DNA from 3 places in the Thauera chlorobenzoica genome. Region 3 is predicted to be linked to each of the others. Evidence: predicted binding sites of a transcription regulator. Region 3 holds the regulator's gene; each other region holds the start of a gene.

Region 1 (5,504 bases), 1.7 Mb from region 3:
CGAAGGCGAAGTTCGGGGCCGCGGTCACCGTGCCGCGGTGGTGGTGGATCGCCCATAGCCAGCGCTCGGGATGGGCGAGGAAATCGAGCGGTGACATCAGCACCAGCGGGCAGGCGTAGTAGAGGCTGCCCATCCAGGTGCCGATCAGGCCCATGTCGTGGTACAGCGGCAGCCAGCTCACGCACACATCGTTCGAGTCCAGGGCCGCCACCGTGCCCCAGGCGCGGATGTTGCTGAGCAGGTTGGCGTGGGTCAGCATGACCCCCTTCGGCTCGCCGGTGGAGCCGGAGGTGTACTGGATCAGGGCGAGCTCGTCCGCGCTTGCCGGCAGCGGACGGAGCGCGGGCGCCGCGGCCAGCCCGGCGGGGGTCGCGACGTGGGCGAGGGCCGGCGCCAGGCCGGCGAGCATGCGCGCCAGCGGGCGCACGCGCTCGAAGGTGATCAATGCGCGCGCCTCGCAGTTGCGCAGGATCCCGGCCTGGCGCTGCAGGTGGTCCTCGAGCTGGCTCGGGCGCGCCGGCGGATAGATCGGCACCGGCACCATGCCCGCGCTCAGGATGCCGAAGAAGGCGCGGAAAAAATCCAGCCCCGAGGGCAGCATCAGGGCGACCCGGTCGCCGGCGTGCAGGCCGAGCGCGAAGAGGGCGCCTGCGGTGTGTTCGGCGGCGTCGGCGAGTTCGCCGTAAGTGAGGGTCTCGATGCGCTCGTCGCGGTCGTAGAAGGTCACGTGCACGCGCTCGGGATGGCGCCCGGCGTGCCATCCGAGGACCTGCAGCAAGGTGGCGGCGGCGTCGGGCTCGCCGCGCGCAGGCGCGGGCGGCGGCAGGGGCGCGCCGGGAGCGGCAGGCGGTGGCAGGGGGGCGCACGCCGCCTGTGCGACGGCGCCCAGCAGCTGGCGCGGCGTCTCGCACGTGCCCAGGGTTTCGGCGGCAAGGCGGACGGCGAAGCGGCGTTCGACGCGGGCGAGCAACTCGACGCGGGCGAGACTGTCGAGGCCGAGGTCGCGGTCGAGCGCGCTATCGAGCCCGGCCGGCAGGCGGTTGCCCGGCTGCAACTCGCGTACCAGGGCATCGATCAGTTCGAGCAGTGCGTCGGCGGAAGGGGCGGGTGCTTTGCGCTGTTCAGGGGCGGGAAGAGAACTCGACATCGGCCGTATCCGGTTGGCAGCCCCGGGGCGATGCAGCGGAGAGGGCCGGTCGCGGGTCCGCGGTGGCGGCGCGGGATTGCACCCCGGGTCCGCTGCGCTTATCGTGCTGCATTTTCCGCATCAGACCGGATTAGCGACGAAATGATCCTGCCCCGCCCCTGCTTTCCCTTCCCCGTCGTGCCGTCGGCCGCGGGGGGCGCCGTAAGCGCGCCCGCACGGCCGCCCGAAGGGAAACGCTCACCTGCCCCGGAGAGAAGATCGCGTAGTGACGGGAGGGTCGTCCGGTGAGCGCCCAGCTCGCCCTCGGGCTGCGCGACGTCGCCGCCTTCGGCCAGGTGTTCACCCCCGACAGCGTGGTGCGGGCGATGCTGGCGCTGCGCCGCAACGCCGGCCGGGTGCTGGAGCCGTCCTGCGGCGACGGCGCGTTCCTGCGCCACCTGCCGGGCGCGGTCGGGCTCGAGCTGGACGCCGACCACTGCCCGCCCGGGGCGCAGGCGATGGACTTCTTTGCCTATCCCGAGGGCGAGCGCTTCGACACCATCATCGGCAACCCGCCCTACGTGCGCTACCAGGACATCCCGCCCGCCACCCGCGCGCTGATCGAACGCGGCGGCCACGGGCGCGGCCTCGACGGGCGCTCCAACCTCTACCTGTTCTTCATCGAGAAGTGCGTGCGCCAGCTCGCCCCGGGGGGCGAGCTGATCTTCATCACGCCGCGCGACTTCCTCAAGGCGACCTCGGCGGTAAAGCTCAACCGCCTGCTGTACGAGGCCGGCTCGATCACCGAGGCGATCGAACTCGGCGACGCCCGCGTCTTTCCCGACGCGCTGCCGAACTGCCTGATCTGGCGCTTCGAAAAGGGTTGCACCGAGCGCACGATGCGCTACTGCGAGATCGGCACCGGCGACGCGCTTGACGCCGCGCTTGCCGCGCCGGCCTGGCAGACGCGCCATTTCCTCGAGTGCGGCGGCCACCTGATGTTCGCCCGCGGCGACTACCCGCTGCGCCTGGCCGAGCTCGCCTTCGTCAAGGTCGGCGCGGTGTCGGGGGCGGACGAGCTGTACGCCGACGACGTCCACGGCAACCGCGACTTCGTGTGCTCGTCGACGGTCAGCAGCGGACGCACCCGGCGCATGATCTGGAGCGAGCCGGGCGAGCCGCCGCCGGCCGTGCTGGCGCCGCACAAGGCCCGCCTGCTGCAGCGCAAGGTGACCCGCTTCGACGAGTCGAACTGGTGGCTGTGGGGGCGGCTGCACCACCGCAGCGCCGCGCCCCGGGTCTATGTGAACGGCAAGACGCGGGTGGCGCAGCCGTTTTTCGTGCACGACTGCACCGACTACGACGGCGCGGTACTGGCGGTGTTTCTGCGCCACGCCGACATCGACCTGGCGGCGTTCTGCGCCGCGCTCAACGCGGTGGACTGGGCCGATCTGGGCTTCGTCTGCGATGGCCGCTTCCTGTTCACCCAGCGCAGCCTGGAACACGCGCCGCTGCCGGCGGCCTTCGCCGCCTTCCTGCCTTCACCCTGAAGGCAGGCAGGGCGGGGCCTGGGGCGGGCGGGACTTCACGGAGGACAGCATGGCGAAGCAACGTGGCGGCGGCTAAAACCGGATTTCATCGCCGTGCCTCCGGCGTCGACCGGTGCGCCGCGCAAGAGGCGCGCGGGATCGCCGGCGGTGATAGCACCGCCCCGGGGGGCGCGATTCCCCGCTCCACCTGGCGCTGGCTCGACGCGCTGCCGGCCGATCGCGCGGTGTGCGTGCTGCTGCGCCATTCGGTGCGCGACGCGCTCGCGCCCGGCGACATCGGCTACGCCCATCCGCTCAATGCCCTCGGCGAGGAACTCGCCTGCCGTTTCGGCGCCGCCCTGCGCGGGCGCCTGCGCACCGTGCACAGCAGTCCGCTGCAGCGCTGCCTGGCGACCGCCGAATTGCTGCGTGCCGCCGCCGGGGCGGAAGGAACGGTGGTCGAGGACCGCTTCCTCGGCGACCCCGGCGCCTACGTCGTCGATGCCGCGCTCGCCCGCCACAACTGGGAGACCCTGGGCAGCGCCGGGATCATGGCGCGCATGGCCGCGGGCGGCCCCGGCCTGCCCGGCACCCGTCCGCCTGACGAAGGCGCCCGCATCCTGCTCGCGCACATGCTCGACACCGCGGGGGCAGTGCCCGGAGTGCACGTCTTCGTCACCCACGACATCCTGCTCGCAATCACCGCCGCCCGCCTCGTCGGCCCTCCGCGCGGGGCGCCGCGCTGGCCGCGTTACCTGGAAGGCGCCTTCTTCTGGCGCGACGCCGACGGGCTCCACGCCGCCTACCGCGGCCGCCGCTGCATCCTGCAGGTCGGGCAGATGTAGGGGCGACCCGCAGGGCCGCCCCTGCGGCGCCGTCCGGCGGGTGATCGGGAGATTGAGCTCAGGTGCGCTTGATGGAAATCAAATCCATCCCCACATAGTCGACTAATCTACTCAACTATGTGGCGCTCCACGTCTTGCAGGTCCGTCGATCATGGCCAAGAAATTCCCCTTGCATCCCAAGCATCCCGAGCGCATCTGCTGGGGGTGCGACAAGTATTGCCCGGCGGATTCGCTCGGCTGCGGCAACGGTTCCGGGCGGACGATGCACCCGGCGGAGATGCTCGGCGACGACTGGTACCTGTACGGCGACTGGGGACTGGAGATTCCCGAGGCGGAGGCGAAAAAGTCTGCCGGGGACGGTTCGTGATCCGTCCCTGATGCCTGCAGGCGTGCCGCACGTTCTCGCCGTCACCACCTTTCTGCCGCAGATCCGTCCCTGAAGTGTGCGGGCGCGCCTGCCCTGTGGTGGGCGGCCGGATCGCGCCTATGCCGGCCGGGCGGGGGCGGCGGAAGGGGCGCGGACCTGCGCCTGGCGCTCGAAGCGGGTCAGGCGCACGTCTACCGTGACCGTCAGCGCGTCCAGCGCCGCGGCCCGGGCGCGGCCTGCGGCGCTGGCGCGGTAGAGGTGCGGCGTCATCGCCAGCAGGTCGGCGATCTGCGCCACGCCGGTGAGCTCGAGGCGATAGCGGACGGTGTCGGCGGGCAGCGCGGTGAACCCCTCCGGCGTTGGCGGGAGCGCGGGGCGTTCCGGCTTCAGCGCAGGGTAGATGATTTCGCGCAGCTCGCGCAGGTGCTCGGGCCCGGCATCGGCCAGCAGCAATTCGCCGCCGGGTTTGAGCACGCGGGCGAATTCGGCATGGACGGGGAAGCCGAACATGCACAGCACCCGGTCGAGCGTGCCCGTCAGCACCGGCAGGTTGGCGTTGCTGCCGACCACCCAGTTCGGCCGCTTGTCCTGCTTGGCCGCCGCCATCACCGCCCACTTCGAGATGTCGAGCCCGAGCAGGGCGAGCGGGTGGCGTTGCGCGGCCGCGGCGGCGAGCTGGCGCAGGTAGTAGCCTTCGCCGCAGCCGGCGTCGAGGCAGCGGGCGAGAGCGCCGGGCGCGAGGCCGGCGAGCAGCGCGCGGCTGACCGCGGCGGCGATCGGCTGGTAAGGGCCGGGCTGGTCAGGGCCGGGGCCGGGGCCGAGGAAGCGGCGGCGGGCGGCGACCATCTCCTTGCTGTCGCCCGGGTCGCGGGAGCGTTTGTGCTGCACCGGCAGCAGGTTGGCGTAGCCCTGGCGGGCGATGTCAAAACTGTGGCCGGCGGTGCAGCGCCAGCTGGCGCCGTCGCGCTGCAAGGGCTTGCCGTCGAGGGGGCAGGCGAGCGCCTGGAAGGACGTGATCATGGGGGCGTGTGTCGGGCTGCGTACGGTGGGGCGGCAGGTGGGGCCGGGTTCGCCGCGGCGCCACATTGTGGCAGAGACCGTGCCCGGGCGCGTCATGCACCGATCGCCATCAGGCTGGCGTTGCCGCCGGCTGCGGTGGTGTTGATGCTGAGCGCGCGTTCGTGGACGAGGCGGGTGAGGTCGTAGTGTGGTGCGGGGCGCAGCAGCGCGATGATGGGGCCGTCGCGCCCGGCGAGGCGGCGCTGCCAGGCGTCGGCGTCGGCGTCGCTGCCATCGAACAGCAGGGCGCCGAAGTCGGCGTCGAACCAGCCGGCGTCGCAGCATAGCTGCGCCTGCAGCGCGGCCGGCAGGGCTGAGTGCACGGCGTGCGCGGTGGCGTCGGCGTCGACCCGCAGCAGGTTGCCGCTGGCGAGGGCGGCGATGAGCTGGTGCAGGTAGCCGGCGGCGCTGCGGGCGACGCCGGCGATCGTGCCGCGGGCGACGAAGCGCAGGCTGTCGTCTTCGCCGGTGGGGCCGGGCAGGGCCAGGCGCAGGCCGGTGATGCGGCGCTGCCGGTAGGGGGCGATCCGGTCGTGCAGCGCGGCCGACTGGGCCTCATCGATCAGCCCGCCGCCACC
Region 2 (5,504 bases), 1.1 Mb from region 3:
CCCCGGCTTAGAAGGCCGGTGCTCTATCCAATTGAGCTACGGGCAGCTTCCTGCGGGCAATCGGAGTGTGAGCTGGTCGGGGTGGAGGGATTCGAACCCCCGACATCTTGCTCCCAAAGCAAGCGCGCTACCGGACTGCGCTACACCCCGAGAGCCGCGAACTATACAGTCCGAAAGACCCGCCGTCAAACACCTTTTGGAGATTTTTCGATGCCGGACGGGCAATCGCTGAAAAGCGCCGGATCACCCGCCAGCGCGGCTTTCAGCTCGAGTGGGCGCTGCCAGGAGCGCAGTCCGGCGTGCGCGCACGACACGGACCAGGTTGAGCAGCAGCCAGCCGAATTCCACCATCAGCAAGGCTCCGGCGAGCGGCGCGAGAAACGGCACGAAGACCGCGATGCAGAGCGCGCCGAGACTGAGCGTACGCACCTTCAGCTGGCGCCGGATGTGCACGTCGGGGAGCAGTTTCTTCATGTTGGGAGCCTTCACGCCGCTCTGGGTCAGGTGCAGCCAGGCGAGGAAGGGCACGATCTTGTAAAGCATCGCGGTGATCGCGCCGCCGAAGCCTCCGTGCAACACCAGGATCCCGGCGAGCACCGGCCAGTAGTCGGCATCGGTCCACAGTGCGAGGAGCAGGACGACGATGCCGGCCAGCGCGGCATGCATCGCCTGGCGGAAGGCGAGGAAAGGGGTGTCGAGCTTGCTGCGGCGCGAACCGGCCTGCAGTCGCAAGGTCATCCCGGCATAGCCTGCGCCCAGAAGCGCGAGAGCGATCACTGCGGCGATGCCGGGCCAGTCCGCACCGGAAAAAAATGCGCTGGCCGACCAGACGAGCAGCAGTGCGGTGACTGCGGGGGCCCAGAACGTGGTGAAGCGCTGCGGGTAGGGTGCGGTAATCTGGAACATCGGCACGACGACCCAGCTGGTGGCGGCGAGCAGCACCGCGGCCCAGCCCATCCAGCCCCAGCCGGCGTGCAGATTGACCATCGTGGGCAGCGGCAGCGGCAGTTCGAGGCCGCGGCCGAGCGTCAGCGACAGCAGCAGGCCGAGGGTGGCGGTGACGGCGAGTCCGAAGAAGGCGAGCCGCAGGTCGCGCGGCGTGCGCGTATTCGTGCCCGTCGTCGCCCCCTTGCGCAGGCCGACGATTGCGGCGCCGAGGAAAGTCGCCAGGCCGAGCAGGAGCATGCCCGCTCCGGCCAGCAGGATGTCGGGATGGCCTGCACCGAGGCCGTATGCCAGCGAAGCCGTGCCCAGCGTCATCAGGATGTGGGTGGTGCCGGCGGTGCGAAGTGGTGCGGGCATGCTGGCACCGGCGACCACCGGCATGACCTGCACCAGGGCGCCGAGCATGACCTGGAGCATGAACCCTGCAGCGAACAGGTGCACGATGGCCAGCGCGCCCGGAGTCCAGCGTGAAACCAGGATGTCGCCGCCGAACAGCAATACCGCGCCGGCGGCGATGGCGAACAGCGGTGCGGTCAGGAAAAACCGCAGCGGCGCGGAGAACGGAGGGGTGTCATCGTAGGCGAGGCCGGGCGCTGCACCGCCCATGGCAGGGCGGGCCATCATGGCTGGACGATGCGGATTTCGACCGCGCCGTCGTCACGATAGGCTTCAGCGTGACGATAGCCGTCGCGGTCGAGAATGCGCAGCAGCGGATGCGGCATGCGGTCGAGGATCAGCAGCATCTCTTCGCCCTTGGCCAGCGTCAGCAGCACTTCCATCGCGCGTTCGAAGGGCTCCGGCGGCTCGAGGCCGCGCGCATCGACGACACGGTCGCTCATGCGTTGCGCGCCCCGCTCAGCTGCTTGCCGACGGCGGTGGACAGGTTCTGCTGCTCTTCGGCCGGAAGACGGGTGTCGAGCATCGGGTAGATCACGCTCTCTTCCTTCATGTTGTGCTGCTGCATCATGATCAGCAGGGTCTCGGCCTCGCCGGCGAAGTCGTCCGCGTCCTGCTTGTCGAGCGCGTATTGCAGCGCTGCAAGCACTTCGCGCATGCCTTGGTGTTCACTGCGCATCATCGCGGTGGGGCCCTGGGTCATGCCGGTGGCGGCTTCGAAAGCCGGGAAAAGCTTCGTTTCCTCGGCCTCGAAATGGGCGCTGAGCGCATTCGAGAATTCGGTGAGCGACTCTGCCGCGCCCGCCCAGTCGCCATCCGAAGCGAGCTCTTCGGCACGCGCGAAAACGTGGTCACAGTCGCGATGGTCGTGGGTCATCAGCTCGGAAATCGTGGTCATCATTGCCTCCTGTGGTCGATGGGCTGCATTCTCCGCAGCGACCGTGGAAGGGCATTGATGCAAGTCAAGAGCGTTTGGGCATCAACTGTTTGCATGGCATCATCCTTGCAGATTGCATGGTGTGAGCGGGTGAACGGGATAATGGCTTCTTTTGCTGTGGAGGGTCCGGATGAGCGATGACGGCCGGGGGGGCGCCAGTCAGTCTCGTGCATGGGTGCGGATTTTTCTGCCCTTTGCGCTCGGGTATTACCTGTCCTACCTGCTGCGCACGGTGAATGCGGTCATTTCGCCCGCCCTGACCGAAGAGCTGGGTTTGACCGCAGCCAGCCTGGGCCTGCTCACCAGTACCTACTTTCTCGCTTTCGCCCTGGCCCAGATCCCGGTCGGAATGGCGCTCGACCGCTTCGGCCCGCGCCGGGTGGAAGCGGCGCTGCTGCTGCTCACCGCGCTCGGCTCCGGCCTGTTTGCCCTCGGCGACTCGCTCGGCAGCCTCGGCCTGGCCAGAGCCCTGATCGGGGCCGGCGTGTCGGCCTGCCTGATGGCGGCGCTGAAAGGGTTTGCGCTGTGGTATCCGCCGGAGCGGCAGAGTTCGATGATCGGCTTCATCATGGCAGCGGGGGCCTTCGGCGCCCTCACCGCGAGCGTGCCGCTGGAGGCGGTGCTGCCGTTTCTCGGCTGGCGTGGCGTGTTCTGGATCATCGCCGCGACTGCGCTCCTCGCATCGGTGCTGCTGCTGCGCTCGTTGCCCGATGCCGGCCGCGGCCGCAGCGCGCCGCGGGGCTCGCTCGGCAATGCGCTGCAGGTGGTGGCGGGGATCTACGTGACGCCGGCCTTCCTGCGCTTTGCCGCGTCCTCGGCATTCTTCGTCGGTGGCTTCATGGCGTTGCAGAGCCTGTGGGCCGTACCCTGGCTGATGCACGTCAACGGCTTCGATCTGGGCCAGGCCGCGGTGATGCTGGTGGTGCTCAATCTGGGCAGCCTGTGCGGGCAGCTGTCGATCGGCTTCATGGGCGTGTGGCTTGCGCGCAGGGGTATCGAGGCGCTCGCACTGCTGCGCTGGGGTTATGCCGGCGTGCTCGTGGTGCAGGTCGCGATCCTGTCCTCGACAGGGTCTTTGCCACTGCTGTGGTTCGTGTTCGGGATGCTTTCCGCCGCCAATTCACAGACCTATCTGGCGGCTTCGCGTGCCTTTCCGCCGAGCCTGTTCGGGCGCGTGAGCACGGCCATCAACCTGATGGCCTTCGTTGGCGCGTTCGCGCTCCAGTGGGGGCTGGGTCTCGCTCTCGATCTGCTGCAGTCGCAGGGGTACGGCCTGGGGACGGCGCTAAGGTTCAGTTTCGCGGGCCTGATCGTGCTCCAGGCGGTCAGTTTTCTCCCCCTGCTGCGCAGCTCCGCTCGCCATTCCGGGGTCGCGGAGGGGTGAGCCGACCGATTCCCGGGCAGGATCGAGCTGCCATGCCGGAAAGACCGTTTCTTTGGGGGAAATCGACTTCGTGAGCGCGGCCAAGACCGATAGAATCGCGCCCGCCGGCCGAGCTGCAAGCGGTGTTCCGGGGCTGCCTCCGCGTGGGGGCCGGCAGCGGCGCGGTGGTGCTTGCGGAGCGCTATCCGGTGCAGCGTTTCCTGTTGCGACATGCCTTACAAACTTACTCGTTGGAGCCTTCCATGTCTGATACCACCACCGACTCGAGCGCCGGCCCGCGCCGGCGGGCGCTGTGGCTCGCGGGGGCAGTGCTGGCCGTAGCCGCCGTCGCCTACCTGGCGGTTCCACCGATCGCCCGCCATTACGCGCAGACGCTGCTCGCCGATATGCTCGGTCGTGAGGTCAGCATCGAGCGCGTGCTGATCAATCCTTTCCGCCTGAGCGCCGAGGTCGGTGGGCTCAAGGTGATGGAAGCGGGGGGCGAGGGCGAAGCGCTGGCGTTCGAGTCCCTGCGCGCCAACTTCGAAATCGAGTCGATCGTGCGCCAGGGCCCGGTGCTGCACGAACTGATGCTGGTCGCGCCCCGCCTCAAGCTGGCCCTCGGCGAGGACGGCGGGCATAACTGGGCCGATGTCGCCGCGCGCATCGCGGCCTCGGGAGGGGGGGGGCGCGCTGCCGGTGAGGGCGCGGCGCTGCCGTTCTCGATTGGCAACATCCGCATTCGTGGCGGGCACATCACGGTCGAGGACCGGCCGCGGGGCCTTACCCACGAGCTCGCCGACATCGCGCTCGGCGTGCCTTTCGTGTCGAATCTGCCGGTGCGGATCGAGGTCTTCGTCGAACCTTCGCTGTCGGCGACCCTCAATGGCGACCCGTTGTTGCTCAGCGCGCGCACCAAACCTTTCGCCGAGAGCCAGGAAACCGTGGTGGACGTGGTGCTCAAGGCGTTCGACCTGGCTCCCTGGCTCGCCTACCTGCCCGGCGAGCAGCGCTTTCGCCTGCCTTCGGCCTTGCTCAGCACCAATCTCGAAGTGTCGTTCCGCCAGGCGCCGGATGCCGCGCCCGAGTTGACGCTGCGCGGCCCGCTCCAGATCGACCGGCTCGTGCTGCAGGATCAGCGGGGCGCGCCGGTGGCCGCCGCCGCCGAGCTCGAGCTCGAGCTTGCCGATGTGCAGCCTCTGGCCGGGCGCTGGCACTTCACCCGCTTGCGCCTGGCACAGCCCGAGCTCGACCTCGTCCGGCTCCAGAGCGGGGGGTTGAATGTGCTCGATCTCCTGCCGCCGGAACCGCCCCGGACGCCGAAGTCGGCGCCGGCCCAGGCAGCGCAGGAAGCGGCGACCGCGCCGGGGGCGGAAGATGGCGCCCGCGCCGCAGCGCAGGCACTCCCGGGGGCCGCTGTCGGGCGCCCGGATTTCCTTCTCGCGCTCGCACGCGTCCGTGACGGCGTGATCCGTTTCGAGGATCGCAGCCTGGCCACGCCTTTTCACACCCGCATCGAAGCGATCAACCTCGATGTGCGCGACCTGGCGACCGTCAGCGAGCTGCCCGCCGGGGTCCGCCTCGATTACGTCAGCGATGCCGGCGAGAGCTTCCACCACGAAGCCCAGCTGCGCCTGCAGCCTTTCGAGCTCGATGGCCAGCTCCAGTTCGAAGCGCTCCAGCTGGCGCGCTATGCCCCCTACCTCGCGGACGTCCTGCCCGGCGCCGAGGTGCGCGCAGGCCGCCTCGGCGGCAGCGTCCAATACCGCGCCGCGCGCGGGGCCGGGGGCGAACCCGTATTCGGATTCGGCGCCCAGGCGCTGTCGCTGCGTGATTTCGCCCTTGCGCTCAAAGGTAGCAAGG
Region 3 (5,504 bases):
GGCTGATCGAAGCCCGCATCCGCCAGCTGCAGGAGATGCGCGACGCGCTCGCCGAACTGGTGCAGTGCTGCCGCCACAGCGACGCCGCTACCCCCTGCCCGATCCTGCGCGCACTGTCAGGGGACCATGTGTCAGCCGCTGCGGCAGGCTCACAGGCAGACAATACCGCGCCACAGAGCGCCACCGAGGGTGGGCGCGTGGTACAGGCCGAACAGGCCGAAGCCGAGCACGAGCAGGCCGGAAGCCAGGCGCACCTTGCTGCTGCGGGTGAACGCGCGGAACTTCAGGAACAGCATCCCCGCCAGCAGCAGGTTGGGCAGCGTGCCCAGGCCGAACGCCAGCATCAGCCCGGCACCGCGCGCGCCTGAGCCGCTCACCAGGGCGGTGGCGAGGATCGAGTAGGTGAGCCCGCAGGGGATGAAGCCCCACAGCAGCCCAAGGGGCAAGGCCTGCCGCACCGAACGCGCCGGCAGGAAGCGGCGGGTGGCGGGCTTGATCTGCCGCCACACGACATGGCCGGCGCGCTCGAGCGGAGCCAGCGGGCGGGTGAAGCCGGTGAGGTAGAGGCCGAGCGCGACCAGCATCAGGTTCGCCAGCACGTACAGCGTCATCTGTACCGGCAGCATACCGTCGTAGACCATGCCGACCGACCCGAGCGCGCCGACCAGCCCGCCCAGCACCGTATAGGTGGCGATGCGGCCGAGGTTGTAGGCCAGATGCAGCGACCATTGCGGCTTGCTGCCCGGCGAGCGCAGCTGCAGGGTGAGGGCGCCGACGATGCCGCCGCACATCGACACGCAATGCGTGCCGCCGAGCAGGCCGATCAGAAAGACAGCGAAATAGCCGGTATCGGGCATGGCACACGGGGCATGGGGCAGGCGTCTCAGGGATGGCTGAAGCGGCATTTTACGCCGCAGTGCAGCATCCTGCCCGCCCGATTTCGCTTCGCTGAAGCGGCGGAATCAACGCCCCGCAACCGCTGCTTCCGCCCCGCATGACCGGCCCGTGTCGGCCGCCTGCCGCCCCGGCAGTCGATGCGAAGGGCGGGGTCAGATCACCCGCGAGTAGCGTGCGCGCTCGCGGTCGGCGCGCAGGTAGCGGTCGAACACCATCGCGATGCCACGCACCAGCAGGCGACCGGCCGGCTGTACGGTGATCCAGTCGCCCTCGATCTTCACCAGCCCGGCCTTTTCCATTTCCTTCAGGTCGGCGAGCTCTTCGGCGAAGTAATCGCGGAAATCGACCAGATGGGCGATCTCGATCGACTGCATCGACAGCTCGAAGTGGCACATCAGCGCCTGGATGATCGAACGCCGCAGCAGATCGTCGGCAGTCAGCTCGATGCCGCGCAGCACCGGCAGCTCGTCGCGGTCGAGGGCGTCGTAATACTCGTCCAGGGTCTTGACGTTCTGCGCATAAACCGGGCCGATCTTGCCGATCGCCGACACCCCGAAGGCGAGCAGATCGCACTCGGCCTGCGTCGAATAGCCCTGGAAGTTGCGGTGCAGGCGGCCCTGGCGCTGGGCCACGGTGAGTTCGTCATCGGGCTTGGCGAAGTGGTCCATGCCGATGTAGACGTAGCCCGCTTCGGTGAGGCGGCGGATGCCCAGCTGCAGCAGCTGCAGCTTGGTGTCGGCGCTGGGCATGTCGCTGGAATGGATGCGGCGCTGCGGCTTGAACAGCCCGGGCAGGTGGGCGTAGCTGTAGAGCGAAATGCGATCGGGCGAGATCTGCAGCACCTGCTCGAGGCTGCGGTTGAAACTGATCACGTTCTGCTTGGGCAGGCCGTAGATCAGGTCCATGCTGACCGACTTGAACCCGGTCTGGCGCGCGGCATCGATGACGAGCTGGGTTTCCTCGAAACTTTGCACACGGTTGACCGCCCGCTGCACATCCTCGGCGAAATCCTGCACGCCGACACTCATGCGGTTGAAGCCGAGCTCGGCGAGCAGCTTGACGGTATCGAAATCGACCTTGCGCGGATCGACTTCGATCGAGTATTCGCCGTTGGGCACCAGGGTGAAATGCTCGCGCACCGAAGCCATCAGCTCGCGCATCTCGTCGTGCGAGAGGAAGGTCGGGGTGCCTCCACCCAGGTGAAGCTGCGTCACCTGCCGGCTGCCCTCAAGGCAGGCAGCCTGCATTTCGATTTCTTTAGCCAGGTATTTCAGATACTTGGCAGAACGACCGTGATCCTTGGTGATGATCTTGTTGCAGGCGCAGTAGTAGCAGATCGTGTTGCAGAACGGGATGTGGAAGTATAATGAAAGCGGTCTGCTTACCCCGCCGATGGCCCGTTTTGCCAGCCAGGCCTTCAGTGCGTCGGCGTTGAAGGCCTCGACGAAGCGGTCCGCTGTCGGGTAAGAGGTATACCGCGGCCCGTTGATATCGAATCTACGGATCAGTTGCGGATCGAAGAGGAGTTCGTTCTGGCTTTTCATGATCTAGCTGCTGCTGTGTGTGACGAACAATGGCAGAACGCCTGATTTTTTTGGTTGACGTGGGTCAACGGGTGTGGAATGCCGGGCGCCCGGGGTCTCCATCGGGGTCATTTGTCGGGGAGGCCGGATTATCGTGCAGATGAGGGCGACAGTGCCAATTACCGTAAGCGGACTCAAGTCTGCCTGTTCGCAGTGCAATCTGGTGGAGCTGTGCCTGCCTTTCGGGCTGTCCAACAGCGAGCTGAACCGCCTCGACGAGCTCGTCGGTGCGCGACGCAAGATCAAGCGCCAGCACAACCTTTACCACGCGGGTGACCCGTTCGAGGCGATCTACGCCATCCGTGCCGGCTCGTTCAAGACCGATGTGCTGCTCGAAGACGGCCGCGAGCAGGTCACCGGCTTCCAGATGACCGGCGAGATCCTCGGCCTGGACGGGATCAGCACCGAGGTCCATTCCTGCAATTCGGTCGCGCTCGAAGACAGCGAAGTCTGCGTGATCCCTTACGACAAGCTCGAGCAGATGTCGCACGAGGTCGAAGGGCTGCAGCTGCAGTTCCACAAGGTGATGAGCCGCGAGATCGTGCGCGATCACGGGGTGATGATGCTGCTCGGCTCAATGCGGGCCGAGGAGCGCCTGGCGGCCTTCCTGCTGAACATGTCGCAGCGGTTCACCGCGCGCGGCTTCTCCGCCCAGGAGTTCAACCTGCGCATGACGCGGGAAGAGATCGGCTCCTACCTCGGTCTGAAACTGGAAACGGTGTCGCGCGCGTTCTCGCGTTTCCAGGACGAAGGCCTGATCGCCGTGCAGCAAAAGCACGTCCGCCTGCTCGAGCCGGCACGGCTGAAGAGCCTCATCCAGCACCAGCCAGGCGCGCGCTGAGCGCTGCCGGCGGGGAGGTTTTCCCGCCGCCCGGACTCAGGCGAAGAACCCCGCCATGTTCTTGGTGATGGCGATCGACACGATCCAGGCATACACCAGCAGCGCACCGACGAAGGCGGTGGTCCGCACCGCCGGCGTTCTGCCGCGCTTGAGCGCCACGGTGCCCAGGAGGATGTAGGCGATCAGCCCGAAGACTTTCGCCGTGACCCAGTCGGCCGCAAACGGGTATTGCCCGATCATGATCGCGAGGCTGATCGCACTGAGCAGCAACAGGCTGTCGACAACGTGGGGCAGCACCCGGGTCAATGGCCGCTGAAGCAGCGGGCTGCCGGTAAACATCCACAGCCCGCGGAGCAGAAAGCCCGTTGCGCTGAGTACGACGCAGGTCACATGAAGATGCTTGATTGTGTAGTACATCCGTCCCCTTTCAACGAAAGAAACCCGAGCTCCGGTGCGAGTCCGCGCCCCGGCCTCGATTAAAATTGCGCCTCGATACGGAGAGCCCGCCGATGCCCCCCCATGCCCCGCTCGACATACCCGCCCTGCTCAGACGCATCCCGCTGTTCAGCGAACTGTCCGACACCGACATCGAGCGCGTTTCGCGCTACACCCGCGAACGCCACGTCTCGCGCGGCGAAGTGCTGTTTCAGCGCGGAGACCAGCCGCACGGCTTCTACTTCGTGGTGTCGGGCCAGGTCAAGCTGGCCTTCTCGTCGTCCCAAGGGACCGAGAAGGTCGTCGAAATCATCGGCCCGATGCAAAGTTTCGGCGAGGCGGTGATGTTCATGAACCACCCCTACCCGGTGTTTTCCGAAGCCCTTGCCGATACCGTGCTGGTGCATGTCAGCCAGGCGGTGGTCAGCGAGATGATCGAACAGGATGCGACCTTTGCCAGCAAGCTCCTTGCCGGCCTGTCGATCCGGCTCCACGGCCTGATCCAGGACGTCGAAACCTATTCGCTGCGCTCGAGCATGCAGCGCGTGATCGGCTATCTGCTCCAGGTCGCCGACAGTGACGAACCCTGCGAAATTTCGCTGCCGACGAGCAAGCAGGTGATTGCGTCCCGCCTCAACCTCACCCCTGAAACCCTGTCGCGTATCTTTCACGACCTCAGCGAAGTCGGCCTGATCAGTGTGCAGGGCAAGCGCATCACCTTGCACGACCCTGCCCGCCTGGCGCGTTACAACGCCTGAGCGCGAAACCTCACCCACCGGCCGGCGCTGCGCCCGGCTTCTTGCCGCGCGCGCGTGCAGGAGCGACGGCGACTCCCCCGCTTCCACGCTGCGCCCGCTGCAGTACCCTTCATCGCTCATCGCGGCGCCCCCTCCACCCGGTGAGGCGATCAACCCAGAAGGTAGGGGACGAGCGGCTCGGCCACCGTGAGGGCGGGCCAGCCAAGCTCGTGTTCGGCAGCGACGGCGAACGCCGCCGCCGCTTCGGCCTCGCCATGCACGATGAAAGTCCTGCGCGGCGCCGCCTCAAAATGGCGCAACCAGTTCAGCAGCGCAGGCTGGTCGGCGTGCGCCGACAGACCGCCGATGGTGTGGATGCGCGCCTGCACCGTGATGCGCTCGCCGAACAGGCTGACCTGGCGTGCGCCATCGACCAGACGCCGCCCCAAGGTGCCCGCCGCCTGGAAGCCGGTGATGACAATCGCGCATTCGCGGCGGCCGAGGTTGTAGCGCAGATGGTGCCTGATGCGCCCGGCGTCGCACATCCCGCTGGCCGAGATGATCACCAGCCCGCCACCGACGCTGTTGAGTGCCATCGACTCCTCGACGTCCTGGACGAAACGCAGCCGGAAGCGGTCCGTGTTGCGCTGTGTCCAGGCGTACAACTCGCGAGTCTCGTCGTCCCACAGGTCGGCATGACGAACCGTCAACTGGGTCGCCGCGGCGGCCATCGGCGAGTCGACCACGACATCGAGCCGCTCGATGCGCCCCGAGCGCACGAGTTCGGCAAGCACGAACAGCATTTCCTGGGTGCGGCCGACGGCAAAGGCCGGGATGATGACATTGCCGCCAGCCTGCTGCAGGGTATGGCGCAAAATGGCGGCGAGTTCGACGCATGTAGCATCGAAGGAGCGGTGGGCGCGATTTCCGTAGGTGGACTCGATGCACAGGTAGTCGGCGCGGCGAATCGGGGTCGGGTCGTGGAGCACCGGACGCATCGGCTGGCCGAGG

Evidence for each region. The regulator FNR, encoded in region 3, switches genes on or off when oxygen is low (the NO sensors DNR and NnrR bind a similar motif). The targets are predictions, from matches to a motif close to TTGANCTAGNTCAA.
Region 1: the regulator FNR is predicted to act here: its motif matches at 3,569-3,582, upstream of Tchl_RS06695 (DUF3079 domain-containing protein).
Region 2: the regulator FNR is predicted to act here: its motif matches at 2,294-2,307, upstream of Tchl_RS11065 (hemerythrin domain-containing protein).

The regions. Positions count from the first base shown of each region.
Region 1 is NZ_CP018839.1:1,409,450-1,414,953, forward strand. Features, by position in the region: gene Tchl_RS06680 (AMP-binding protein) at 1-1,147, opposite strand, end outside; gene Tchl_RS06685 (Eco57I restriction-modification methylase domain-containing protein) at 1,432-2,676, shown strand; gene Tchl_RS06690 (histidine phosphatase family protein) at 2,739-3,500, shown strand; gene Tchl_RS06695 (DUF3079 domain-containing protein) at 3,652-3,867, shown strand; gene Tchl_RS06700 (putative RNA methyltransferase) at 3,985-4,887, opposite strand; gene putA (bifunctional proline dehydrogenase/L-glutamate gamma-semialdehyde dehydrogenase PutA) at 4,980-5,504, opposite strand, start outside.
Region 2 is NZ_CP018839.1:2,383,367-2,388,870, forward strand. Features, by position in the region: tRNA gene Tchl_RS11045 (tRNA-Arg) at 1-46, opposite strand, end outside; tRNA gene Tchl_RS11050 (tRNA-Pro) at 74-150, opposite strand; gene Tchl_RS11055 (hypothetical protein) at 244-1,569, opposite strand; gene Tchl_RS11060 (DUF2249 domain-containing protein) at 1,566-1,784, opposite strand; gene Tchl_RS11065 (hemerythrin domain-containing protein) at 1,781-2,239, opposite strand; gene Tchl_RS11070 (MFS transporter) at 2,409-3,662, shown strand; gene Tchl_RS11075 (DUF748 domain-containing protein) at 3,905-5,504, shown strand, end outside.
Region 3 is NZ_CP018839.1:3,468,745-3,474,248, forward strand. Features, by position in the region: partial or broken gene Tchl_RS16175 (MerR family transcriptional regulator) at 1-47, shown strand, start outside; gene Tchl_RS16180 (sulfite exporter TauE/SafE family protein) at 150-857, opposite strand; gene hemN (oxygen-independent coproporphyrinogen III oxidase) at 1,050-2,441, opposite strand; gene fnr (fumarate/nitrate reduction transcriptional regulator Fnr) at 2,581-3,321, shown strand; gene Tchl_RS16195 (SirB2 family protein) at 3,358-3,738, opposite strand; gene Tchl_RS16200 (Crp/Fnr family transcriptional regulator) at 3,831-4,514, shown strand; gene Tchl_RS16205 (MBL fold metallo-hydrolase RNA specificity domain-containing protein) at 4,664-5,504, opposite strand, start outside.